2 linked regions of the Alloacidobacterium dinghuense genome follow. The protein of the gene in region 2 interacts with the protein of the main gene of each other region in a pairwise test. Links are inferred from orthologs where the notes say so. Each region holds a gene or a part of one and is shown on either strand. Other genes may lie near its edges.

The links.
Region 1: the proteins of ruvC (region 2) and ruvA interact in binary tests that used the Escherichia coli proteins (3 or more experiments, as listed by UniProt). The link is inferred for Alloacidobacterium dinghuense from one-to-one orthologs.

The regions. Positions count from the first base shown.
Region 1 is NZ_CP060394.1:5,070,526-5,086,607, forward strand. What follows is about bases 7,397-10,262. They hold ruvA (Holliday junction branch migration protein RuvA), read right to left. Parts: upstream 9,191-10,262; coding sequence 8,603-9,190; downstream 7,397-8,602. Other genes in these bases: H7849_RS21175 (hypothetical protein), read right to left, coding at 7,397-8,562; H7849_RS21185 (hypothetical protein), read right to left, coding at 9,486-10,223; H7849_RS21190 (hypothetical protein), read left to right, coding at 10,261-10,262. In the rest of the region: H7849_RS21120 (DUF2461 domain-containing protein), read right to left, coding at 1-343; peptide-methionine (S)-S-oxide reductase MsrA, read left to right, coding at 437-1,114; H7849_RS21130 (DUF3455 domain-containing protein), read left to right, coding at 1,180-1,701; H7849_RS21135 (serine hydrolase domain-containing protein), read left to right, coding at 1,749-2,933; H7849_RS21140 (DUF3309 family protein), read right to left, coding at 2,905-3,051; H7849_RS21145 (RNA polymerase sigma factor), read right to left, coding at 3,222-4,454; H7849_RS21150 (YciI family protein), read right to left, coding at 4,543-4,896; H7849_RS21155 (VOC family protein), read right to left, coding at 4,954-5,370; H7849_RS21160 (YciI family protein), read right to left, coding at 5,410-5,808; H7849_RS21165 (YciI family protein), read right to left, coding at 5,902-6,342; H7849_RS21170 (YciI family protein), read right to left, coding at 6,461-6,808; more of H7849_RS21175, read right to left, coding at 6,991-7,396; more of H7849_RS21190, read left to right, coding at 10,263-10,551; H7849_RS21195 (Kdo hydroxylase family protein), read left to right, coding at 10,559-11,473; H7849_RS21200 (Lnb N-terminal periplasmic domain-containing protein), read right to left, coding at 11,570-12,568; H7849_RS21205 (DHA2 family efflux MFS transporter permease subunit), read right to left, coding at 12,624-14,249; and 3 more genes. UniProt on the Escherichia coli protein: The RuvA-RuvB-RuvC complex processes Holliday junction (HJ) DNA during genetic recombination and DNA repair.
Region 2 is NZ_CP060394.1:2,353,095-2,362,586, forward strand. What follows is about bases 6,234-9,022. They hold ruvC (crossover junction endodeoxyribonuclease RuvC), read right to left. Parts: upstream 7,989-9,022; coding sequence 7,479-7,988; downstream 6,234-7,478. Other genes in these bases: H7849_RS09550 (FecR family protein), read right to left, coding at 6,234-6,663; H7849_RS09555 (hypothetical protein), read right to left, coding at 6,798-7,424; H7849_RS09565 (B12-binding domain-containing radical SAM protein), read right to left, coding at 8,052-9,022. Also shown: H7849_RS09530 (ArnT family glycosyltransferase), read left to right, coding at 1-1,171; H7849_RS09535 (APC family permease), read left to right, coding at 1,292-2,674; glycogen synthase GlgA, read right to left, coding at 2,671-4,125; 16S rRNA (adenine(1518)-N(6)/adenine(1519)-N(6))-dimethyltransferase RsmA, read left to right, coding at 4,230-5,018; more of H7849_RS09550, read right to left, coding at 5,080-6,233; more of H7849_RS09565, read right to left, coding at 9,023-9,492.

The sequences.
Region 1 (16,082 bases), 2.7 Mb from region 2 along the record:
ACCCTCCGCCGGAGGTCTTTTCGACGCCTGTGCGTGTCCACCACGCGGAAACGTGCGTCTTATAGGGAGTCTTATCGGCAAAAAAACGAGTGTCGCGATAAATGCGCATCATGCTCTTCTGCGCAGGCCGCACATGCGCAGGCGCAAACTCTGTCATCGCATCCGTTACCCGCTCAATCACCGCCAGCATCGGCTTTTTCAGCTCGCGCTCAAACACTGCACGCCGTGCCTCAAACCATTCGCGGTTGTTGTTGCGCTTCAGCCCGCGCAGAAACTTCACCGCCTCCGGCCTGAAGTACGGCTGAACTTCCTGCTGAGCAGTTTTGAAGCTGGTCTTTGGCATACCCGCATTTTAAGGGGTTGCGCGCTTGTACGAGCCTTCTATCGCATGAAAAGCACGCTGTAACTTTCCCGGGCATTTCTGCTCTAATTTGGTATGCTTCGCCGAATACTGTGCGGGTTCGTTGTCGCTTCCTGTGTTGCCATCGCCATTGCCCAGATTGAAACTCCGCGATCGACGCCCATCCCTGCAGCGGAAACCGATGCAGCCTTGGCTGCGAAACATAGCAAAGCAACAGCCGTCTTCGCCGGAGGATGTTTTTGGGGCACGCAGGCAGTCTTTGAGCGCGTAAAGGGCGTCGTCGACACGACCGCAGGCTACTCTGGCGGCTCCGCCAACACCGCGCACTACAACGACGTCACCACAGAAACCACGGGACACGCCGAAAGCGTCCGCGTCGTCTACGATCCGTCGAAGATCACCTATGGCCAGCTGCTGCGCATCTTCTTCTCCGTCGCCCACGACCCTACACAGCTTAACCGCCAGGGGAATGACGTTGGCCCATCCTACCGGTCCGTAATTTTTTACGGGGATGAAGAGCAGCACCGCGTCGCCGACGCCTACATCAAACAACTCGACGCCGCGCACGTCTTCTCGCGCCCCATCGTGACGCAGGTTGTACCGCTCAAAGCCTTCTACGCAGCCGAGGACTATCACCAGGACTACGCCCTCAAGAACCCCGGCAACCCCTACATCGAAGTCTGCGACCGCCCCAAGATCGCAGCGCTCAAGCAGCAGTTCCCCGATCTCTTCCAGAAGTACAACGGCAAATAATGTCCTTCTGAAAAGGAATCGAGGCAGAAACGCCGTTCACACAACTCTGTTATCCTCGTCACGTTATGCGAGCACTCATTCTTTGCACCGCTCTCATCACATCCGCTGCAGCGTTTTCGCAGCAGGCGCCATCGTCCCAGGCGTCGCCATCTCAGGCGCCATCATCCCCGGCTCCATCAACCATTGAACTGCCGCCCGGCACACACGAGCTGCTGCTCGAAGCAAAGGGCGAGGGCGTACAAATCTACACCTGCGCCCAGGGTAAGTGGGTTCTCAAAGGCCCCGACGCGAAGCTCCTCGACGCGCAGGGAGCAATCCTCGGCAGCCACTTCGCCGGACCGACATGGAAATTGACTGACGGCAGCGAAGTGAAGGGTAAGGCTGTCGCTTCGCAGCCATCACCCGATGCGGATTCCGTGCCGTGGCTGTTGCTTCAAGCTGTACCCGGCAGCGGCTCAGGAAACTTCACCGACGTCAACTACATCCGACGCACAGGCACTCGCGGCGGCGTCGCTCCCAAAGAAGGCTGTACCGACGGCGAATCCCGCCAACCCTACACCGCGACCTACAGCTTCTACAGCAAGTAGATTTCGTCTAGGGTTATAGCCACGCCTTCCAATACAATCCGAGCAACATGACGCGCCAACTCATCGCAGCACTCCTCTGCGCCGCCACCACGCTTTCAGCCCAGACAAAAACTTCCGCAACACCGCGGGAAATCAAGTCCTTCTACGAATCCGGTCTGCGCCGCAACGGAATCATCGGCAGCGGCCTCATCCTTATCCGCAACGGCGAAGTCATACTGCATGACAACTACGGCCGTCAGAGCGAGACTGAACCCGTCGACGACAACACCACATATCACTGGGCCTCCGTCACCAAGACATTCACCGGAATCGCCATCATGCAGCTGCGCGACCGCGGCCTGCTCTCACTCGACGACTCGCTAGTCAAGTACATCCCCGAACTGACGGCCGTCCACGATGCCTACGGCCTCGTCTCCGCCATCACCATCCGCCAAGCCATGTCCCACTCGAGCGGCTTCCGTGATGCTACATGGCCCTGGCGCGACGCCGACTGGCAGCCCTTCGAGCCCGCACAGTGGTCGCAGATCGTCGCCATGCTGCCGTACTCCGACATCAAATTCGCGCCCGGCTCACGCTACAGCTACTCCAATCTCGCTGTCGTTTTCTTAGGTGAAATCATCGAGCGTCTCTCCGGAGATCAGTTTGAGGTCTACATGGAGAAGAACATCTTCCGTCCGCTCGGCATGGACCGCAGTTACTATGACCGCAGCCCTTACACGTTATTGAAATACCGCTCCCACAGCTGGGATCTCAAAGACGGCAAGCTGACTGAGGATCCATTCGACTTCAATACCGGCATCACCCGCGCCAACGGTGGCCTCAACGCGCCGCTTACGGACATGCTCAAGTACGTCTGCTTCCTGCTTGGCGATCCAGCACACCAAACCGAATACGATGCAATCTTGAAACGCTCTTCATTGGAAGAAATGTGGAGGCCAGTGCTTCCCGTCACGCCCGACGAAGACTTCCCATCGCGCGCAGGCGCGCATGACGAAGTAGCAGAAAGCTTCTTCGTGCACACTGACGGAACGTTGAAACTGATCGGTCATCCCGGCTGGCAGAATGGCTTCCGCAGCCAGATCAACATCGATCCGGCAACGCGCAGCGCCTACATCGTCGACTACAACACCGATGCGCAGGACACGCAAAAAAACACGCGCAGCTTCAACATCGAGCTGCGCGATTACCTCATCGACAACTTCTTCAAAAGACGTGCAGCAACAACAGAATAATAAGGATCAAAAGGATCAGGCTGATTCCACCGCCACCGTAATAACCAATTCCGGGCCCCATACGGTAACCGCCGAATCCAAAGACCAGCAGCAGAATAATCAGAATGATTAACAGCATGTGCTTCCTCTCTTGACGTGTCGCGATTCAAGCGCTGCCCGAATCCGCGCAGCACATTTTTCAAACCACTCGTAGGATGCACACACTCCATCGGCGGTGTTCGTTCTTTCGAAATTTATTTCGTTTTTGCGGCAAGCAACTTGGCAACTGCTCTGCGCCATCTCTGCTAATCAATTGATCCCGCTTGAGCGCGCCGCGAACTCGCGAGCCCGCTCCAGCAGAAGCTCCTGCTCTCGCGCATTCCGCGTCATTTGCGCAGCACGCTCGCACTCCGCTCGCGCCTCGTCATACCGCCCAAGTTTCGCCAGCAGGTCCCCGCGCACACTCGGCAGCAGATGATAGCCCTTGAGCGATGGCTCCGCCGTCAGCGCATCCACTAACGCCAACGCCGCATCCGGACCTGAAGCCATGCTTACTGCAACCGCGCGATTCAACTCGACAATCGGAGAAGGCATAATCCGCGCCAGTTCGTCATAAAGACTCACGATGCGCGCCCAGTCTGTATCGTCTGCTACCAGGGCCCGCGCATGACAAGCTGCAATCGCCGCCTGCAAAGCATATGGTCCACGCGAACCACCCAACGCACCAGCACGCTCCAGCGCCGCAAGGCCACGCCGAATCAAAAGCCGATCCCATCGTGCGCGATCCTGATCAAGCAGCAGCACCGGCCGTCCCTCAGGCCCGGTCCGCGCCGCCGAGCGCGACGCCTGAATCTCCATCAGCGCCGCCAGCCCATGCACCTCGGCTTCCTGCGGAGCAAGCTCAGCAAGAATGCGTCCCAACCGCAGCGCATCTTCGCAAAGCGCAGGACGCATCCAGTCATCGCCCGCCGTCGCCGAATAGCCTTCGTTGAATACCAAATAGATTGCGCCCAACACCGATGCCAACCGCTGTGGCAGCTCCTTCCCACGCGGAACCTCAAAAGGAATATGCTCCTGCGCCAGCGTTCGCTTCGCGCGCACTATGCGCTGCGCAATCGTGGCTTCGGGAACAAGAAACGCCCGTGCAATCTCGTCCGTCGTCAACCCGCCCAGCAAACGCAGCGTCAATGCAACGCGTGCTTCCGACGAGAGCACCGGATGACACGCAATAAACATCAGCCGTAGCAGATCGTCGCCGATGTCATCATCGAGAGCTGCGTTGAAGTCCGGCACCGTCAGCTCCTGAGCTTCCAGTTCACGTCCCAGCTCTTCATGTTTGCGATCGAGCATCTGCCTGCGTCGCAGCAGATCGAGCGCGCGATGCTTCGCTGTCGTCATCAGCCACGCACCGGGCTTTTCCGGAATCCCCGACTCCGGCCATTGCTCGAGCGCCGCCACCAGCGCCTCCTGCGCCAGATCTTCGGCAATCCCGACATCGCGTACGAGTCGCGTGAGCGCGGCAATCACCTTTGCCGACTCCATCCTCCAGACCGCATCAATTGTGTTATGGATAGCAGTAGCCGTCACAGCTACCGATCACATCATCATTGCGTCCACGAACGCAAGCGCCTTAGCATGCGAGTACAGGCCGAATCTCAAATTCCGCTTCCACATCTCCACTGCAAAGCGTAGGACAGCGCTTGATCCACGCAATCGCATCTTCCCTCGAAGCGACCTCGACCATCGTGACGCCGGCAACCAGTTCCTTCGACTCCGCGAACGGCCCATCAATCGTCGAGAACTCGCCCTTCGACAAGCGAACCCGCGTACCCCGCGAAGTGGGCTGCAGCCGCTCAACTGCGACCAGCACTCCAGCCTTCTTCATCTCCTCGTCATACTGCCGCATCGCTTCGATCAGCTCAGGACTGGCTGGAGCATCCGACTCCATCGTCGCATCCGACTTCCGCAGAATCACAAAGCGCATTCAGCAACCTCCTCACGGAAAAAGAAACGGGCTCCGCAAGCGCGGAACCCGCTCAAATCAAGCCGCCGTTGCGGCGTTGGTGTTCACCATCCAGGGAATGCCAAAGCGATCGGTCAGCATTCCAAAGCGCGGCGACCAGAATGTCTCGGCGATAGGCATAGTCACCTGCCCGCCTTCCGCCAACGCATTGAAGACCCGGTCCGCCTCTGCCGCGTTGTCCACCGCAACGCAAACGCAGAACCCCTGCGGCTTCTCCTGGTGTTGCGGCGGCCCGTCAGCGCCCATCACAATCCTGTTGCCCACCCGCATTGACATATGCATGATCTTGTTTCGCCACTCCGGCTCAAATTGTGCCGCCATCGGCGACTCGCCGTACGTCATCTTGAATTCGATCTTGCCGCCAAACGTCTTCTCGTAAAACGTGAATGCTTCCTCGCAATTGCCTCTAAAACCCAAGTGTGGGTCGATCTGCATGATGTTTCTCCTCGTTTCGATTTTGTTGCAATGTCGTGCTTACTTCTCTACCAGTTGTGCTCCCTGCACCTGATCCCGAGAACAGGGAACATCCAGATCGCCAGCCTCATACACCTGGCGAATTTCTGTCTCACCGTCGCCTGCAACTTTCAGAAAGCGCTTCGTCAGTTCAATCGCTTCTTCCTTCGAATCCGTCTGCAGCAGCGCAAAGCCCGCCACCAGTTCCTTCGATTCGGTAAACGGTCCATCTACCACGCCAAACTTTCCATTTGCCAGTCGCACGCGAGCGCCCTTCACACTTGGCAAACATCCTTCCGTCGCCACCAGTTTGCCCGACCGCATCATTTCTTCAACAAACTTCCCCATCTCCTCCATGTCCTCTTGCGCTGGTCGAATGCCTTCTGCCTGCGCCGGCTTGTACAAACAAAGAAATCGCATTATTCATCTCCTCACGATTGTTGAATTCCGTTCCTGCTTACACATCGAATGGCGTTCGTCTAAATCGACAGCTCGAAACGCCAGCGCAAAGAATTAATTGCGCGCCGCCACCTGAGTACGCAGACGTTCTTCATGCTCTTTGAACTCAGGGGCAAGCGCCTCGCCAAAATCCTCCGGCTCAACCAGCGGACGAATCTCAATTTCAGACTCCACCCCCGGAAACGGGCACGGGCACCGTTTCACCCACTCAATCGCCTCTTCCATCGACTTCACCTGCCACAGCCAGAACCCCGCGACCAGTTCCTTTGTCTCCGAGAACGGCCCATCAATCACCGTCCGCCCCGTGCCCGAAAACCGGACGCGCTTGCCTTTCGAACTCGGCTTCAGCCCGTCCGCCGCCAGCAGCACGCCCGCCTTTACCAGCTCTTCGTTGAACTTCCCCATGTCAGCCAGCAGCTTCTGAAACTCTTCCCTCTCTGGATGAATGCCCTCTTCAGAATCCTTCGTTGCCTTCACCATCACCATCACTCGCATCTCAATTTCTCCTTGTTGGAATTCGCATGCTGGGGACGACCTACCGTTTTATCCCAAGCTCTACTTCCACATCGAACGGCGCATCGCAGAATCGACACGTCGCAAAACTTTTTTCGAATCAGTCTCGGTCCGCAAACCGCGAGCCTTCCATCAGTGGCCGAATCTCGCACTCACCATCGCCCGCATATCGCAGAAAGTCCTTCGATGACTCCACCGCCACTTCCATCGACTCCAGTTCGAATAGCGCAAACCCGGCCACCATCTCCTTTGCCTCCGCGTACGGACCGTCCGTGATGGTAACCGCTCCCTCTTTCCGCCGAACTTTCACGCCCTCAGGCACAAGCCCGCCCGTGGCCAGCAGCGCACCCGATTTCATTGCTTCATCCACGCGTTTTTCCATTTCCTCCATATTTTCGGGCCCACACGGAGCGCGATGGTCCGGCTTGTAAATGATCAAAAATCGCATAGCAAATCTCTCTCCATTTCGTCGCAAATGAAGGCAGCACCCCAATCACGGAATCCCGCCCCTGCTTTCACGTCGAACAAGACCTTCCCGGATCGACACGTCAGCTTATCTTTTTTCGAAAATTCTTGAACAGGGGGCGCGAACCCGCCTTGACTCACAGCAACATAGATCGACGACGCACGCTACCGCCCAGGTTCGGGCCCGAGTTCCCAAAGCTCGTCATACCGCGAGCCATGATCGAGCCAGAAAACCTGCGCAGGATGGTAGTTCTGCTCAAGATATTGCCGGAAAGGCGCCGAGTGATCCTGCCCCGGCGTCACATGCTTGTTCTCTGGATACAAAATGAAGTGCGGAGGCCGCCGCCTGAGCGCCTTAATCACCGCGTCCACCTGCTCCGGCCGTGTGAAGTCGTCATAGTTCACAAACTCGGATGGGGTGGGATTATCCAGCGCCAGGTACATGGCAACCCCCATGTGGTTGAAGAAGACATCTGACGGCTGAGCCCGCTGCGCCAGCCACTGAAACTCATGAAATTCATCTGGATCGGCAAAAGCCGTCCGTCCAATCGGCAGATCGGCCGTCGCATGCCACCTCCTCTGGCGATGCAGCGGCGGCAGCACAAAAAAGAGGATCGCCAGCCCCCACACTACCCCGCGAACGTACCGATATACGGGACGAGTCTCGCTGATCAGCCAGACAAACGCAAGAATCGCAGGCGGAGCCACCGTGCTTAGCCGAAACAGCCGCGGGCCGCTGGCAACCGCCAGAAACAGAGCAAACCCCACAACATGCAAAAGCACGAGCTGCTTGCGCAACATCGCAGACAGCACCGCGCGCTTACGCCAAAGCCGATACGCCCCGAAAAAATAACTGTAGGGAACCAGCGCATAAATAAACAGCGAGGGAAGAATGCGGACGCAATCGGCAATCGAATGAATCGGCGGAAGCTGGCGAAGATACGTGCGAGGCGAATTCACATCGCCCGAAGAAAGGTATCGCGGCGCAAACAGAACCAGATCGAAATAAACAGTCCGAAAACCCGCCTTATGAACGTAGTAGCCAAGAACGCACGCAATCACCACCCCGAACGGAGCAGCCAAAAGCGCAAGCTTCTTCAGCACACTCGAACCACCATCGGCTCTCTTCTTCCACAACAGGTAGGCAGCGACAGCGACAAACGCCAACACTCCCTGCGTCTGCGTGAACAACACCGCTATCCCGCAAAGAAGACCGGCAACCAAAACCCTCCAACGATCGACACCGCCAACAAGCACGCCAGCCGCAGCCAGCGCAGCAAGTGTGCTGTACCAGTGGTGCGTCGGATCCAGCGCAAGGCCGTAATCGAACACCAGAAACAGCAGACCCGGCAGCAGCACCAGCCATCCGCGAAAGAGTTTGCTCGCGATCCAGGTAACCACAGAGAAGAGCGCGAATCCAAGCGCAATCGCCCACGCCTGCAAGAGCCACGCATGCACACCGAAAACGCGAAACCCCGCCGCATACAGCAGATCCGTGCCCGGCGTCACCAACTCAAAAACATCGCGGTACAGAACCTGACCATGCACCAGCCGCAAGGCTCGAACGAAAAACAGAATCTGGTCGTGATCCGCAACAAAAGGAGCCGCAGGCAAAAGAAATGTCTGCAGATACAAGAACGCCAGCACGCCCGTAAGGGCCAGCATCAGAGCAGAACGCGAAAGTGATTTCCCCGCATTAAAAGGCGCGTCTTTCGTCATGGGCTTGGTCGTCCCCACGCAGTATCCCACGCCCGCATCAGAATTCGACTCTGCCCAACTAACGAATCAACTGCAACGCGGCACGGAACAACTCATCGAAGTTCTCGCCGGCAGCCTTGTTCTTTGCCACTGCCGACTCAATCGCCTTCTGCGCCGCCGGACGCTGATATCCGAGGTTCGTCAACGCCGACAACACATCCTCAGCCGCCGGACCAGCGGAAACAACCGCCGGCGCGGTCGCCATGTCTTCGAGCTTGTCCTTCAACTCGACAACCAGCCTCTCCGCCAGCTTCTTTCCCACACCCGGAATCCGCGTCAGCGTCGCATGATCCTGCGCGCGGATCGCCGTCACCGTCCGCTCAGGATTCAGCCCGCTCAAGATCGTCACCGCCAGCTTCGGCCCAACACCCGAAACAGTAATCAGCCGCTCAAATAACCGCTTCTCGTCGAGTTCCAGAAACCCGAAGAGTGCCAGCACATCTTCGCGCACCTGCGTATGAATAAAGAGCGATACCTCAGCCCCCTCCGCGGGCAACGCCGTAAACGTCGGTACGCTGATCGTGACGTCATACCCCACGCCTCCGGCCTCGACAATAGCCTGGCCCGGTTGTTTCGAAAAAAGCCGCCCCCGCAAATGCGCAATCATGCCGCGATTGTATCCAAAACCAGATTCCCATAATGGGACAAGAAATTTATTTGTTGCAACGACAAGTGGCGTGGAATTATGCCCAAAGTTGGTATCCTGAATATAGGACACCTTTCAGCCCCGGCCTTGCAAAAAGCAAGGCTTGTGAGGCAAAAAGCTGCCTCAAATGAGTTCCACATAAGGCATTTGCTTTCAATAATTTGGCTTATTATTGCCATAAACTATTGAAAACAAAGTGGATAGCTAATTTACTAAATTATTGAAACTAAGGAATTTACGAAAAAAATATGCGAAATCAACCGCGCCGCCGGTACTTGATCTCAAACTCGTACCCGGCATTCGGGGGAAAGAGCGAAGCAATATGCCGCAGCCGCTCCGCCAGTGCCGGAGCAGTCAGTAAAGGATACTCACGCTCCCGCAGGTCGGCGTAATCGAAGTCGATGCTCAATGAAAGCAGGTAAATCGCAATTGCATCCGAGAACGATGCATCGAAGAACGTGGTCTTCGCCTTCTCATCGGCCCGTCCGCGCTCGGTCGCTTTGCGGCGGCTCTCAAAAGCATCCTGGCTCGTCTCGCCGCGAACATCCGCCTCGGCCTGCGACCACACCAGATCGCTGAAGCTTTGCGGCACACCAATCGACTCGACAAAGTGATGCCCCACGTTGATGAAAAACTCAAACGCCAGCGCAAATCGGTCTTGCATCAGCCGCGTCGAGATAAAGATGCACTCCGAATTCCCGAACTCCACATTGCGATGGCAGATCGCCCGATCGCTGAAGTCAATCGTGAACTCGGGAGCAACCAGCGTCTCATCGTTCTCGCTGATCGTCAGCGGAACAAAGTAATAAGCACGCCGGTGCAGCGCCGCCGCAATCGAATTCGGCACCGCCTGCACAATGCGCTCCAGTTCCTGCGCCGTCAAATGCGTGTCGCCATACTGCGCATAGCAAACACTGTTCGGCGCCTGCAGCACCTTCACTTCCTGCGCCACTTTCTGCGCGGGCAACAACTCGATCTGGGCGGTACCTGCCATGAACCTGTATTCTAGCTGAGGAGCGTCTTGTTTCAGTATGGTTGCTGCAACCCAGGCAAATCAGGGCAGGTTTTTCGGAATCCAGTTCGGCGACTTCGGCCTCTTTCCCATGATACTGCTGTCGTTCTCATTGGGATTCCTCGCCTTCTTCGCCACCTGCTTCGTCGCCATCTTCAGCATCCTCATCTACAACAGCGCAGGCCACCACAACATCAACTTCGCCGACAGCTACCGCTATATCGCACTGCCCGTCGGACTCACAGTCCTCGCCGTCAGCCTCATTGTCCTCTTGGGCTTCTGGCTGCGCCGCAAGCTGAGCGGCAACTAAGAACGCTATGGCAGTCATCCCCATTTCGCTCGAACAACTCAAATCGCCGTCGTCCGCACAACAGCGTGAATGGTGCGCAAAGCTCGAAGCCGGAGACATCCTCTACTTCCTGCAGACACCCATCGCCATCGCCGAAAGCGATCTGCAATTCCTTTTAGGCCAACAGCAGACCGACAGCTCGCTGCACAAGAACATCGCCTACAAGCCCAACATCGACAAGCTCAGCGGCGTCGACACCAGGACCGCCGACGCAGCCGCCGTAGCGCGCCTGCAAGGAGTCATGCGGCAGTATTCAAAGTCTGTCACCGAATTCCTGGCCACCTTTCTCGCGCCCTACAAAGCCAACTGGCAACTCGATTACGCCAGCTTCCGCCCACAAGAAGAAGAGGGCCGCGACCTGCCGCAGCGCCGCCGCAACGACCTGCTGCACACCGACGCTTTCCCCACGCGCCCCACGTATGGCGCGCGCATTCTCCGCTTCTTCAATAACATCCACCCCACGCGCACTCGCGACTGGATCGTCAGCGACCCCTTCGCCACCATCGTCAAGCAGTTCGCGCCCGCCGAGATCGCCCCGCGCGTCGACACCGCCTTCAGCCGTGCCACCAAATCCTTCGGCCGCGGCGTCGGGCTCGGAGCCGCGATTCCCGCCATCAAACGCAGCCCATACGACGACTTCATGATGCGCTTCCACAACTTCCTCAAAGAGAATCCCGGTTTCCAATCCAGCTGCCCGAAGCACAGCTTCAACTTCCCTCCGGGCACCAGCTGGATGGTCTATACCGACACCGTCCCCCACGCCGTCCTCGCCGGGCAGTACGCCCTCGAGCAGACCTTCCTCGTCCGCCCCGAAGCGTTGGTCACGCCGGAAACCTCACCGCTCAAAGTTTTGGAAGGAATTGCGGGCGCAGCGCTGATCTAAAGCGCCCCCCCAATAAACGCTGTCATCCTGACCCTGACTCTGAGTGCAACGAAGAGGAAGGGGAAGGATCTGCTTTTCCTCTCAGTTATCGCGGCTCTAGTGAAATCCCGGCCGATTCTCCCGGATCTTCTCCGAAAACTCCGGATTCTTATCCGCAGCCTTCGCCGCGGGGTTGATATAAGCCCGTTTCATAAGCTCATCAAACGGCAGCCCATCACCGGCAAGGTTGCCTTCGCGATACTGCTCCGCCGCGCCTTTGCCATTCAAAAGAATCGTCCAATTACGCGGCTGGCTGCGCATCGTCTTGAGCGCGAAAATCTCTGTCGTACAGTTGCTGGTCGCAGCGTTGTACCACTGCGGATGATCATGCAGATTGTTCGTAAATCCGATGTAATCCAGAAACAGCGACCGCGCAAACGGAACCGTAGCGGTCGTATGAAAAAGGTAAAGATCTTCGCCCACGCGATAGTTTGTGCGCAGTCGCACCACATCGCGCTCATCGCTCACAACCGAAATCAGGGTGAACTGCCGAAAGAATCCGCGAATCGCTGAATAGCTTTGCCCCACATGCTTGCGTGCCTCAATGGAAAACGATACGTACTGCCCATTGCCAACATCAAAGCTGATGATCGTGTGCGCAATCCACGGCGAGCCCCAGTAATCCACAAACACATCCATGCCGCGAATCTGCTTGAGGTCCACCTCGCGCGTCGGCCATGTACACGTGTAATCAAACTCGGCGCGATAGTCGCAGCTGCGCGTGTTGTAGATGGTGATGTGATCACCATTCACCTGCCCATAAGCAAGCCGCGAAACATCCGCTTGCCAGTCACCCTCGTTCGAAGGCCGCAGCGAAAGCCACCACCCAAGCACGATCACAAAGCAACCCAGGCAGCCCAGTATGCGATAGCGGAAGCACTTGATGACCCGCAGGACCGCGGCCACCGTAGCCAGATAAACAATCACGCAGGGAATGCGCAGCCACGCGATGCGCACATCAAAGGAAAGCGCGGCCACCGCCCAGATCGTCATCAACAGCAGAACGAACCAGACAAAGCCACGCCAGATTTTGCGAAGAAGACCGATCTTAGCCATGCGCCATCAAAGTGATCTTCGATAGTACATGGCGTGAAGGCGACTGCAAACGAAATCAGTGGCCGCCGCCAGAGCCCCCGCCCGGCTTGAAGTTCTTCGTGAAGAAGACGACAGGAATCCCCGCCAGCGCAACCAACCCAAGCAGATGAAAGCAATCCGTGAACCCGAGCAGGCTCGCCTGCCCCAGTAACTGGTTGTACATCTGCCCACTCGCATGCGTAACCGCGTCCGCATGAGAGAAGCCAAGCCGCTCAAAGCTCTTCGTCAAAGAATCGCGTGTTGCATCGACCAGGGGCAAACCATGGGCCAGCGTGTCGCTTAGCCGAGCCTGGTGCAGATCCATGCGCCTCTCATGGAAGGTGGTGACAAACGCCACGCCGAAGCTACCGCCCCAGTTGCGCGCCAGATTCGTAAGGCTCGACGCCTTGTTGTTCTTCTGCGGAGGCAGATACGAATACGCCATCACGCTCACAGGAACAAACAGGAACGCATAGCCGAATCCCTGCAGTACACGCGCCATCGCATAATGAAAATAATCCGTCTGGGGTGTGAAGCTCGCGTAATACCACATCGAAGCGGCAACCACCGCATAGCTGAACATAATCAGGTGCCGCGGATTTACCTTTCCCGACTGCACCAGCCGTGCCGTAAAAGGCGCGAGAACTGTAATGACCAGCGCGCCCGGTCCGAGCACGAGTCCCGCATCCGTCGCCGTGTATCCGTAGAGCGTCTGCAGAATCTCCGGGATCATCGTTGTGCTGCCGAAGAGCACAAATCCGAAGAGGAAATAGAAAATCGTGGACGCGGCAAAATTGCGTTCCCTGAGCAGCTTCAGTTCCACAACCGGATCGCTGTGCCGCCATTCCCAGACGACCGCGATCACCAGCGTGACAATCGCAGCAACCAGCAGCGTGATAATTGTCGAGCTGCCAAACCAGTCATCAATCTGCCCGCGGTCGAGCACCACTTCAAGGCAGCCAAAACCTATCGCAATCAGTCCAATCCCCAGCCCGTCAATCTTCAGCTTGCCGCTCGCGCGCAACCTGGAAATCTCTTCCTTGAACTGCGGCGGATCATGCACCAGCCGGCTGCTCAGGATCAATGACACAATCCCGATCGGCACATTGATAAAGAAAACCCAGCGCCACGAAAAGCTGTCCGTAATCCACCCACCCAGCGGCGGCCCGATTGCCGGCGCGGTCACAATCGCCATGCTGTACAGTGCAAACGCAGCTGCCCTCTTGTTCGCCGGGAATGTGTCTACCAGAATCGCCTGCTCCACCGGAGCGAGCCCGCCGCCGCCAATCCCCTGCATAACGCGGAACAGCAGTAGGAACCCGAGCGTCGGCGCAATGCCGCACAAAAACGATGTAACTGTAAACAGCCCGACGCACATCATGTAGTAGCGCTTGCGCCCAAAGACGCGGGAAAGCCACGCGCTCAGCGGCAGGACCACAGCATTGGCAACCAGATACGAGGTCAGCACCCACGTAGCCTCATCGAAGCTCGACCCCAGACCGCCTGCAATGTGCGGCAGAGAAACGTTGGCAATCGACGTATCGAGCAGCTCCATGAACGTAGCCAGCGTGACCGTAATCGCGACCGCCCACGGGTTGATTGCGCGTGAAGCCGGCGCGACATCGGCAGGTACCCGAGGACGGGCTAAAGTCGCTGTGCTCATGGAAATTTGCTATCCTCAAAAGAGATTCTATTTGAGACCGGTCGGTCGCAAAATTCTGCTATAATGCTTCCGTGGGCACTTTTCTCAGCAAGGGCGAGAAGACGCGCGACAAGATTATCCGCAAGGCAGCCGCCGTCTTTAATCAGCGCGGATACTCGGGCACCAGTCTGTCGGAACTCATGGAAGAGACAGGACTTGAGAAGGGTGGCATCTATCGCCATTTCGATAGCAAGGAAGATCTCGCCGTCGCCGCATTCGATTACGCCTGGTCTGAAATCAAGCAACGGCGTCTGGCCATGCTTGACCAGATCCCGAGCCCGCTCGGCAAGCTGCATGGAATGATCAACGGCTTCGCTGCCAAGCCTTCGGCAGTGCCCGGCGGATGCGCGCTGATGAACACTGCGATTGATTCCGACGACGGCAACCCTGTCCTACGCGCGCATGCCCGAGAAGCTCTGCGCGAATGGCTGAGTTACATCGAGGACCTGGTCTCCCAGGCACTGCGAAAAGGGGAAATTGACGCAGGAGCCTCGCCATCCAGCATCGCCTCGATCATCATTGCAACGCTTGAAGGCAGCCTGATGATGTCTCGCCTAACAAATGATCGCACCGCGATGTCACACGCGCGCGAACATCTCCACAAGATGGTCGATGGCATCACGACAAAATAAGCACGCGCTATCAGCACTAAATTCAATCGAAGATAAGCTGTCATCCTGAGCGTAGCGAAGGATCTGCTTTGCCCGTAGTGCACGATGAGACGGCTCACAAACAATCGTCAGCCAAATGCCAATTTTTTGCGGCAAAGCAAAAACCTGCTCATCTATACCCATTAACTAAATGAGCAACGACGCATCTGTTCTCGACAACCCGATCTGGCACGCCCTCTCAACCGCACACGCTCACTTCGCCGAAGGCGATGACCTTGCGAAACGCTACCGGACCGACATTGGCCCGCTCTCCGGAATGCGCGATACTAGCCCCGAGGCCTACCATTCGCTTGCACGGCTGCTGGGTCCGGACGATATTGCCGTCTTATTCCTCACAGACCTTCCAACGCCACCGGACAGTCTGCGTTTGATTCGATGCTTCCCCATGTACCAGATGATTTGCCTCTCGCCTCCTCAAATCCCAGATCGCGATTTGACCATAAAAAAACTCACCACCGCAGATGTGCCTGAGATGATAGAACTCGCCGAAGCCACCGAGCCCGGCCCTTTTCGACAGCGAACCATCGAACTCGGTGGCTATCGCGGAATCCCCGTCGACGGATGCCTTGCCTCGATGACCGGACAACGCTGCGGCCTCAACGACTTCACCGAGGTCAGCGCCGTCTGTACCTGGCCCGAGTTCCGCGGACGCGGCTACGCCAAGGCTCTCGTAGCCACCGTCGCGAACGGCGTCTTCGAGCAGAACAAGACGCCCTTCCTCGGCGTCCGCGAGGACAACACCGGGGCTGTCCGTGTCTATGAAAAGGTCGGTTTCAAGATCAGGCGCAGCCTTCACGTGACCGTGCTGAAAAGGTCGCAATAAGCAGTCCTCCCTGAAACTTATCCATGTGTAGCACGTCTCGCCACTCAATCTCTGTGAAGATATCTGATATTCTTCCCCTTCCCTTGATTGACCTTTGAGGAGGACCACCCGCATGTTCGATCGCTGTCGCCGGCCCATGTCGGCGCTGCTGCTTACAGTAGCCATTCCAGCCTTTGCCGCCTTCGCCGCTGACAAAGCCAAAACCAAACCCGCCGAAGACACTACCCCATCTTACGAACAGCCCCAGCCCGCAACCGAAAATCTCGACCTCACCATGTACCAGCGCATTCGCGAAGAGGG
Region 2 (9,492 bases):
GAACTCGTTCGATCCTGTCTTGTGGATGCTCTGCGTGTTGGCGCTCATCCGGATTGGGCAATCGGAGTCATCCGCGGAGATTCGGAACTGGTGGATTGTTCTCGGCGTCAGCGCCGGGCTGGCTTTTGAAAACAAGGATTCCGTCGTTTTCTTTCTGGTTGCGATGCTGGTGGCATTGCTCCTCACGCCGCAGCGCCGCATCTTGGCGAACCGTTGGTTTGCGGTGTCGGTGCTGCTGATTGTTGTTGTCGCACTGCCGAATTTTCTCTGGCAGGTGCACTACCACTTCCCTACTTTGGAGTGGCTGCAAAGAGTGCAGGCTACGGGGAAAGATGTGAAACTGCCGCCGCTGCCGTTTCTGTGGGGGCAGATCAACATGCTGACGCCGCACAGCGTTCTGTTGTGGGGCACGGGCGTGCTCTGGCTGCTGTTTACAAAGGCGGAGCGGAACCTTCGCTTTCTTGGCATCTTCTATATGCTTTTTCTCGCCCTGATGATGGCCCTGCACGCGAAGGACTACTATCTTGCTCCGGCGTATCCAGTGTTTTTTGCGGCGGGCGCGGTGGCGTGGTTCCGGTGGGCGCGGCATATCGTATGGCGCAATGCGCTGATCAGCGTTTACGCGGTCATTGTGGTGATCGGCCTGGTTCTCTTTTTTCCCTTCTCTGTCCCAGTGCTTCCGCCCCAGCAGTGGATCGCTTATGCGGAGAAGCTGCACTATGTATCGCACGATTCGGAGGTCGAGAAAGACAAGCCGCTGCTGCCGCAGTTCTATGCCGACCGCTTTGGATGGCAGGAATTGGCGGAGAAGGTCGGGCGCATCTACAACGCGCTTCCGCCGCAGGAGCGGGCTGTGACGGGCATCTTTGGGCAGAACTATGGCGAGGCCGGCGCGATTGATGTATTGGGGCGCCAGTATGGATTGCCCGAGGCGATCAGCTCGCACCAGACCTATTGGATGTGGGGGCCGCGCGGCTATACGGGCCAGGAGATGATCGTGATTTCCGATGCGTCGATGCCGCAGATGCTGGAGCGCTACGCTTCATGCGAGGTTGCGGATCGAATGGACAATCCGTATTCCATGCCGTACGAGCGCAGGCCGATTTATTTATGCCGTGGCAGAAAGAAGCCGTATGAGGCAGACTGGAAAGAACTCAAGCTCTATCACTAGGAGGCGTGCGAGTTTGGCACACCTCAGGGGCTAAAGCCCTGGCGCATCTATGACTTTTTCGGCGAGGGCTAAAGCCCTCGCCTACCGAACGCTATCTCACCTTTGTAGGAGTTCTGTTCGTTGCCAGCAACGCAGCAAGCCACACAAACTCACGATCTACCGCGCGTTCTGGGCGCGTCGCATGCGACGGCCATCGTTGTAGGCACGATCATCGGCAGCGGCATTTTTCTTGTTCCGCATGAGATGATGGGCGCGGTTGGGAATTCCGGCCTGGTGTATCTGGCGTGGATTGTAGGCGGCCTGCTCTCGCTCTTTGGCGCGATGACCTACGCGGAGCTGGGCGCGATGATGCCGTATGCGGGCGGCGAGTATGTCTACATTCGCAATGCCTACGGCGACATGCCGGCGTTTCTCTACATGTGGACGTGGTTTGCCGTGGCCAAGCCTGCTTCGATCGCCAGCGTGACCAGCGGGCTGGCGCGTACGCTGGCGATCTTTGGCGTCTTCGCATGGCTGGAGCAGCCGGTCTTTCATGGCTCGACGATCCTCTACTGGTCGCAGCTTTTTGCCATTGCTGCGACTTGGCTGATTACAGGGCTCAACTATCTCGGTATGAAAAAGGCAGGAGATTTTCAGCTCATCTTCACGTGGCTGAAGGGCGTGCTCATTGTTGTGATCGCTGTTTTCTGTTTCACCTCGCATACCGGGTCGCTGGCGAACTTCAGGACATCGTTTACGGGAGCGCAGGGCGGATTTGGCGGCTTTATGGTGGCGATGATTGCCGTGCTCTGGGCCTACGATGGCTGGAACGATCTGACGATGGTGGCAGGCGAGGTGAAGCGTCCGGAGCGCAGTTTGCCGCTGGCGCTGATTGCCGGGCTGTTCATTGTCGGCGCACTCTACATGGCGACGAATGCGGCGATCCAATACATTCTGCCGGCGGCGCAGATTGCCTCGTCACCGCGTCCCGCCGTGGCGGCGATGGCGGTCGTGTCGGGGCATGCGGGAGCGATTCTGGTTTCGGCCGCGATGGGGCTGAGCATATTTGTCACTTTGAACGGCACAATTATGTCGGGGGCGCGGGTTCCTTTTGCCGCCGCACGCGACCGGCTTTTCTTTCATGGCATCGCGCATATTCATCCGCGATTTCAGAGCCCATCGACTTCGCTGGTTGTGCAGGCTCTGCTCAGTACGCTGCTGCTGCTGGTCGTGGGGCGCTTCCAGCAGCTTTTTGAGCTGGCCATTTTTGCCGAATGGCTTTTCTACATGATTACGGCGACGACAATCTTTGTGTATCGGAAGCGATTGCCGGATGCGCCGAGGCCTTACCGGGTGTGGGGATATCCAGTGCTTCCGGCGCTGTTCGTTGTCGCTTCAGCGGTACTGCTCTATTTCTCCTACGCCGAGAACCTGAAGAACTCGCTGGTGGGAACGGCGATTATTCTGGCTGGCATTCCTCTGTTTCTGGGAATCCGGCGCAGATATGCGGCCGAGGCGCGCTAACTTCTTCTGCGCGCCACTTCCTCGTACACCTTGACGTAGGCTTCGCCTGGCTTGATCCAGGAGTAATCCTGCAACATGCCATTGCGCATCAGGGTTTGCCATGCGTCCTTGTCGGCGAAGACGGCGAGAGCACGCTGCACGGCTCGCAGATAATCGTCGGCATAGTAGCCATGGAATTTGAACCCTGTGCCGGTCTTCGCTTCAGGGTTCCATTCCTCTATGGTGTCGTCGAGGCCGCCGGTGGCGCGGACGACGGGTACGCTTCCGTATTTGAGGCTGTAGATCTGGTTGAGGCCGCAGGGCTCATAACGCGACGGCATAAGGTAGATGTCGGACCCGGCGTGAATTTTGTGAGCCAGCGTTTCGTCGTAGGTGATGCGCACGGAGAGCTTATCCGGGAAGCGCTCATGGAGCGAGCGGAAGAGGTTTTCGTAATATGGCTCGCCCGTGCCCAGGATAATGAGGAAGATATTTTCAAAGCTCAGCTGCTCGATGATCTGTGCGGTTAGGTCGAAGCCCTTCTGAGTCGCGAGGCGCGAGACGATGCCAAGCACTGCCGCGTCGTCTCTCACATTGGATGCACCGAAGGCGTGAAGCAGGTCGCGCCTGCACTGGGCTTTGCCGCTGAGGTCTTTGGGCGAATAGTGGGCGGCGATTTTGCCATCGTTCTCAGGGTTCCACTTGTTGTAGTCAACCCCGTTCAGGATGCCGTGCAGATCGGCGGCACGCTTGGCGAATGCGCCGTCGAGGCCGTTGCCGAATTCCGGCGTCTGAATCTCTTCCGCATATTTGTGGCTGACGGTAGTGATTGAGTCGGAGTAAACGATGCCGCCCTTCAGGAAGTTGAAGGTGTTGTATTGCTCCACGCGGTCCATGGTGAAGATATCCCACGGCAGGAGCAGGTGTTCGGTGGTCTGCGGCGGGAACCAACCCTGATATCCGGCATTGTGAACGGTGAGCAAGGTGCCGGAGTTGCGCAGTGCGGGGTCGAAATAGTAGACCGTGCGCAGGTAGACGGAGAGCATCGAAGCCTGCCAGTCGTGCATGTGGAAGATATCGGGTACGCCCAGATCCTTGCTGGCTTCGAGCACGGCGCGGCAGAAGAGTCCAAAGCGCTCCCAGTTGTCGAGGTATTCGCCGGCTTGCGTGCCGTAAGGGGTTTCGCGGTCGAAGAGCTCGGGGTTGTCGATGAAGTAGAACTGGACACCGTCGTGCTTTCCGCCATCGATTACTGTGACGAAGCGGTTGTAATACTGGAATGGAATGGTAATGCTGGAGATGACGACCTTCTTCTCAGGAAAATGACTCGACACCTGGCGGTAATACGGGATATAGACCGTGACCTGATGGCCGCGCCGGGCGATTTCTTTCGGAAGGGATTCGATGGCATCGGCGAGTCCGCCGGTTTTTACAAAGGGCGCGCATTCTGGCGCGACAAAGGCGATGTGCATGTAGCGACCACTCCATTGACTTATTCGTGTGATGATGAAGATCGTTGAGCTTTCATTGCTGCCCAGAACAGTGTAAGCCTACTCAAGTTAAGAACTTATATAAGATGCCGCAGAAAGCAAAATTAGGGCAAAACTTTCTTGCCAACCGTAATGCCCGCACGCGCATCGTGGAGGCGCTGGGCGATATTTCCGAGAAGACCGTGGTCGAGATCGGGCCGGGCAAGGCCGCGATTACCGAGCTTCTAGCGCAGAAGGCGCAGAGGCTGATTGCCGTCGAGCTGGATCGAGAATTGGCGGCCGGTTTAAGGCATCGGTTTGCGGAGAGCAATGTCGAAGTGGTCGAGCAGGACATTCTGACTGTCGACCTGGCTTCATTTCGCGATGGCGAGGAAAAGCTGTTCGTGGTGGGGAATCTTCCCTACTACATTACCTCGGATATTCTGCTGCACATGTTCCGCTATCACGACGCGATTTTGCGAGCGGTGGTGATGATGCAACGCGAGGTTGCCGATCGCGTGGCAGCGGCCCCAGGATCGCGTGATTATGGGGTGCTCTCGGCGACTACGCAACTCTATGCGCACGTGGAAAAGCTGATGACGCTGCCACCGGGCGCGTTCTCGCCGCCTCCTCAGGTGCATTCGAGCGTGCTGAGGCTTACGTTTGCTCCGCGCTTTGCTGAACTGGCGGTGGATGCAGAGGGATTTATTGCTTTCTTGCGACAGTGCTTTGCCCAGAAGCGCAAGACCCTGCTGAATAACCTGCGCGTGGCTGGATTCGAGTCTGCAAACATTGCTCAGGCGGCACAGGTTGCAGCTATCTCACTGCAGGCACGCGCTGAAGCGCTTTCGCTGGAAGAGATGGCCAGGCTGTACCGGGCATTGCACGGAGCTTGACTTCGAGTCACGCATAGAAAAGGCTGCCACTTGTTACGTGGCAGCCTGATTTTGATCTATTTCAATGCGCGTGAGAAGCGCCGCTCGACGCAGCACCGGAGGACGCGGGAGCGGACATGTGAGCTCCCGAAGAAAATGAAGAAGATGAAGATGGAGCCGAGTAGTGTGACGAGCCGCCTCCTCCTGCGCTCGGAGCCGTGTGGTACGAGGGCGGCGCAGCTACACTTCGAGGAGATGCGGGCATAGCAGTGCTTCGAGGGGCTATCGGCATCGCGGTGTTGCGCGGAGCGCCACCAGATGGGATGGCTCCGGAGCTCGGATACATGCCTCGGACACCTTCGCCGGGCAGCGTGCCTGAACCTCCGCGAACAGGAGCAACATAGCCCGATGCCACGCTGAAGCTTTGACCTAATGGCCCAGGCGCTTTCGGCTGGACTGAGGCCTCCATCGGACTAAGCGTCTTGCCTTCAAAACGAATCGGGGGCGCGATCGGCTTGCCGCCTTCCGTGATGCGCGGATGAACCTCAACCGGACTGTGGCCGACGGCTACGAGTGCTTGTTGCGGCGGCATATGAACCGGCCCACGAACGGGGGTAATGGGACGTTTGGGAAGGAGATAATTTGGCGGGCAATTCCACACCGTCGCTACCGGGTACCAGCCGTTTCCGAATGCTCCATAGCCGCAATTCCCGGGGAACCACATCCAGCCGGCACTGTTGAAGAAGTTCCAGGCTCCGCAGTGATAGGGCAGCCAGCCCCACGGATAGGACGAAATCCAGGTATAGCCATAGGAGGGGTAGTATCCCCAATAGCCTGAGCCGAACGGGTCAAAACCTCCGCCGAGGCCAGCCGGCATCCATCCCATGCCGTATCCGGGCATGTCGTACCAGTTGCCGTAGTAATCGAGATCGCTCCAGGCAGGCTCATCCGGGTTGCCACCCATGGCGCGGGCCATCGTTGCCCGAGCGCCCATTTGGGCTAACTGCTGGTCGCGATCCGAGTTCCACTGATCCCATGAGTCCGCGGTGATGTTCTGGGCCACATCGTAGCTGGAGGTATCCTTCCGGTCGAGTGTGGCCGTCTGGCTGGTTTGCACATCCAGACCGCCATCATTTCCGGTATCGATGTGAACCGATCCGTGCATCACGGCCACCTGGGCGGGATTTTGATCCATCGCCACCCGGAAGATGCTGCTCTTGGTGGCTGAGACCGTATAGGGGCCGACCCGGACCGAATATGTGCCACCGCGATTGTTGAACTCGTAGTAGGTGAGACCACCGGTAGCCTCAACCTGCGTGATGGTACTGCCTTCACTGGTTCGCTCGAGTTTATTGAAGTTGACGGCGCTGTTGGGGGTGATCCGGGCTACGCTACCGTCCTCGAACTGCACCTCGGCGCGTCCATCGTCGCCGGTTTTCAGGTGCATCTGCTCGGTGACAGGCATATTCGCGTGTGCCTGATCGAAGACGACTCCATTGTCATCGAGAATCTGTACCGTGCCTTCCACATGGCTGATGCGAACAGACCGCACATTGTTCGTTTCCTGCGCATAAGCGACGGAAGCTAATGCTGCGGTGAGGAGCAACTGAGAAACAAGGTGACTTGAAAACCATCCTCTGCGATGAGAATTCTCCGGGTGCCGCATGCGACACCTCCTTCCGGGCCCTTCATTTCCCCGCCTTATTAAAACACTCCGGCGACGGTAAGGTCTCTACAATTCTTTACCTTGCCGTAACTCAACTTCGACGTGGCTGAAAATCAGAAAGTTCCAGGAATTCTTCAGCTGGGCTTGACGTCGCCGGCAAGTAATTGACGAGCACGGAGGCGGGCGCGCTGCATCACGCTCTCGTCGGCGGCAATGGCTTCCAACTGCGGGGAGATGTTCTGAATCTGCTGCGCGCGCCCTGCCTTCATGGCGTCCTGTAGCTCGGCCAGTTCGGCATCGAGGCCAAGCCGATTATGCTCGTGCTCGACGGCGAGGCGGCGACCTTCCTCCAGAGTGAAGGCGACAGCAATCAGGTCGTCGACCACTTTCATCAATTGCTGGTCGTGAGACCAGTTAAAGGTACAGGAGCCTTGACCGTCGGGGCCGTTGTATTGCAGAACCTTTTTGCCCGTGAAGGCCACTTTCGATTTGGTGCTCTCGCAAGCTACATCAAAATGGTTGTGCGAGCGGGCGGTTTTGAAGAGAGAGTTGCGCAGAGGCTCTTCGATTTTGATGTCAGTATTCACACCCTGGGGCGCAATGCCCTCGGCATCGGGTGAAGCTTCGCTCCCTGGCTCCGATTTGAAGTGGCCGGTGCCGTCTTCGTTGATGTCGAGCACGTAGCTGCCCGGCTGCAGCTTGGGATTCTCAAAGACGAAACGAATGTGCGCAGTCGTGGCCTGCTGCTGCGCCACGGCCACTAACGATCCTGCAAAACATAAAAAAACCAACCCCGACAGAACTCTCGTCATCGCCTAGCGACCAGCCCTTTGCAGATTGAGTGTTTGCGCCGTGTGCACATGGCATATAGCGATTGCCAGCGCGTCGGCTGCGTCGGCCGGTTCGGGTGTTTCGTCCAACTGCAACAGACGGGTGACCATGAACTGCACCTGTTCCTTTTGCGCCAAGCCGTAACCAACAACGGTTGATTTGATCGTCAGAGGGGCGTATTCGGCTACAGAAAGATTTGCATTGGCCGCGGCCAACAGGGCTACTCCGCGCACCTGGCCAAGTTTGAGCGCGGATTTCGCGTTGACGGAGTAAAAAACTTCTTCGATGGCGACAGCGTCTGGCTGATGAGCGGCGAGCAGTGCGCTCAACTCCGCATAGAGCAGCGATAAGCGATAAGGCAGCGGCTCTTTCTTAGGAAGGCGGATGCCGCCGCACCCGAGAGAGACGAGACGGGGCTCGCGTTGGGCATCGTTCCACTCGACGATGCCGTAGCCGGTGCACTCGGTTCCGCAGTCAATGCCGAAAACTCGCATCGAGGATGAGTTTAGCTGATGAAGGCGGGGGAAAACAGTATTGGACGAGGTGCCCGCCGCCATTCAGGCAACGGCCTGTGGCTCCTCAATTCCCAATTCCTTCAGGAAGTATAGCCGGTTGCGCATGACGAACTCATTACGGGCGATAAGCATGCCATCGACGAAGCGGCTGCATTTTTCTCGGAGTGCATATTGAGAATGATTCGGCCTCCGATCTTCGATAAAGGCATAGGCCAGGTCTTCGACAACCTGGAACAGCACCTCGTTGCTCGCTTTGGTGATCTGCCGCAATTCGCTCTTATACGCCTGAATGTCCGGCACCGATGGAAATAGGCGCTCGATCACCGCAAACTCCGACCAGAGGTTCTTCAGTTGCGGTGACAGAGCCTGCAAGCCGTGAATCCAGCCCGTGATGTTCAGCAATTCGCTCACGGCCGCATAGAAGTCGTGCAAACGCGGGTCAAGGAAGTCGTAATCAGGGTTGCAGACGTCTCCCCGTAAGCGTCCCTGCTGGGCCAGCTGCTCTTTGATGGGCGTCCCGTCGTAGGGGATCATGCGGCAGAACTCCGCGGCCATGTAGCCGTCACCGACAATGCGCCGCAGAAAAGCCACATTCTCCAGGATGGATTGGAAGGTGCTGGAGGGATCGAGCAGCATAAAACCGAAGTCAAACAGGATGTTGAGTTCTTTCAGGCAGTCGACCGCGCGGATGTTTTGCTGCACGGTAATTGATTTGTTCAACGTAACCAGGCCTTCTTCGCTCCCTGATTCAAGGCCCATATAGACCAGATACATGCCCGCATCGCGCATCTCCGCGAAGAGGTCGGGATCGACCGCGTCGGCGCGCGCATTGATCTTCCAGAGAATATGGCTGGGCAGATCCTGACGATAGAGTTCGGCTAAGAATTCGCGCGTCCAGCGATGCCATGCCGGACCAAAGACCGGAAAATCATCGTCCTGAAAGAGAAAGAGGCTGATGCCACGCTCTTCGTGCAACATCCGCATCTCGCGCGCGATCTCAGCGGGCTTTCGCGTCCGCACTACCTTACCCGGCGCGCTGCGATAGAACATATGAATCGAACAGAAGGAGCAGGTGCGAGCGCAGCCGCGGCTGGCCAGCATCTGCATAACAGGCCTCCCCAAGATGACGCGGGGCTGAATCGCCCGGTCGGGATAGGGAATCTCGTCCAGATCGTGAATGAGTGGACGAAGCTGCGTCGCTACCGCGCGTTCGTCCTGGCGATAAGCAATTCCCTGAATCGAGCGCCACTCCCGACCGACAGTGAGGCAATCGACGAGTTCGAGCAGAGTCAGTTCCCCTTCAAAGCGCACAACGCTATCCAGTTGCGGAGCGAGTTCGAGGGCGTGCTCATAACTGAGGCTGGGGAAATGCCCGCCCATGGTGAAGTGTGCATTCACGCCGTCTGCGCGGAGACGACACATCAGACGCTCAAAGCGGACAATGTAGAACTGAAAAATGAGAGAGAATCCGACAAGCACAGGC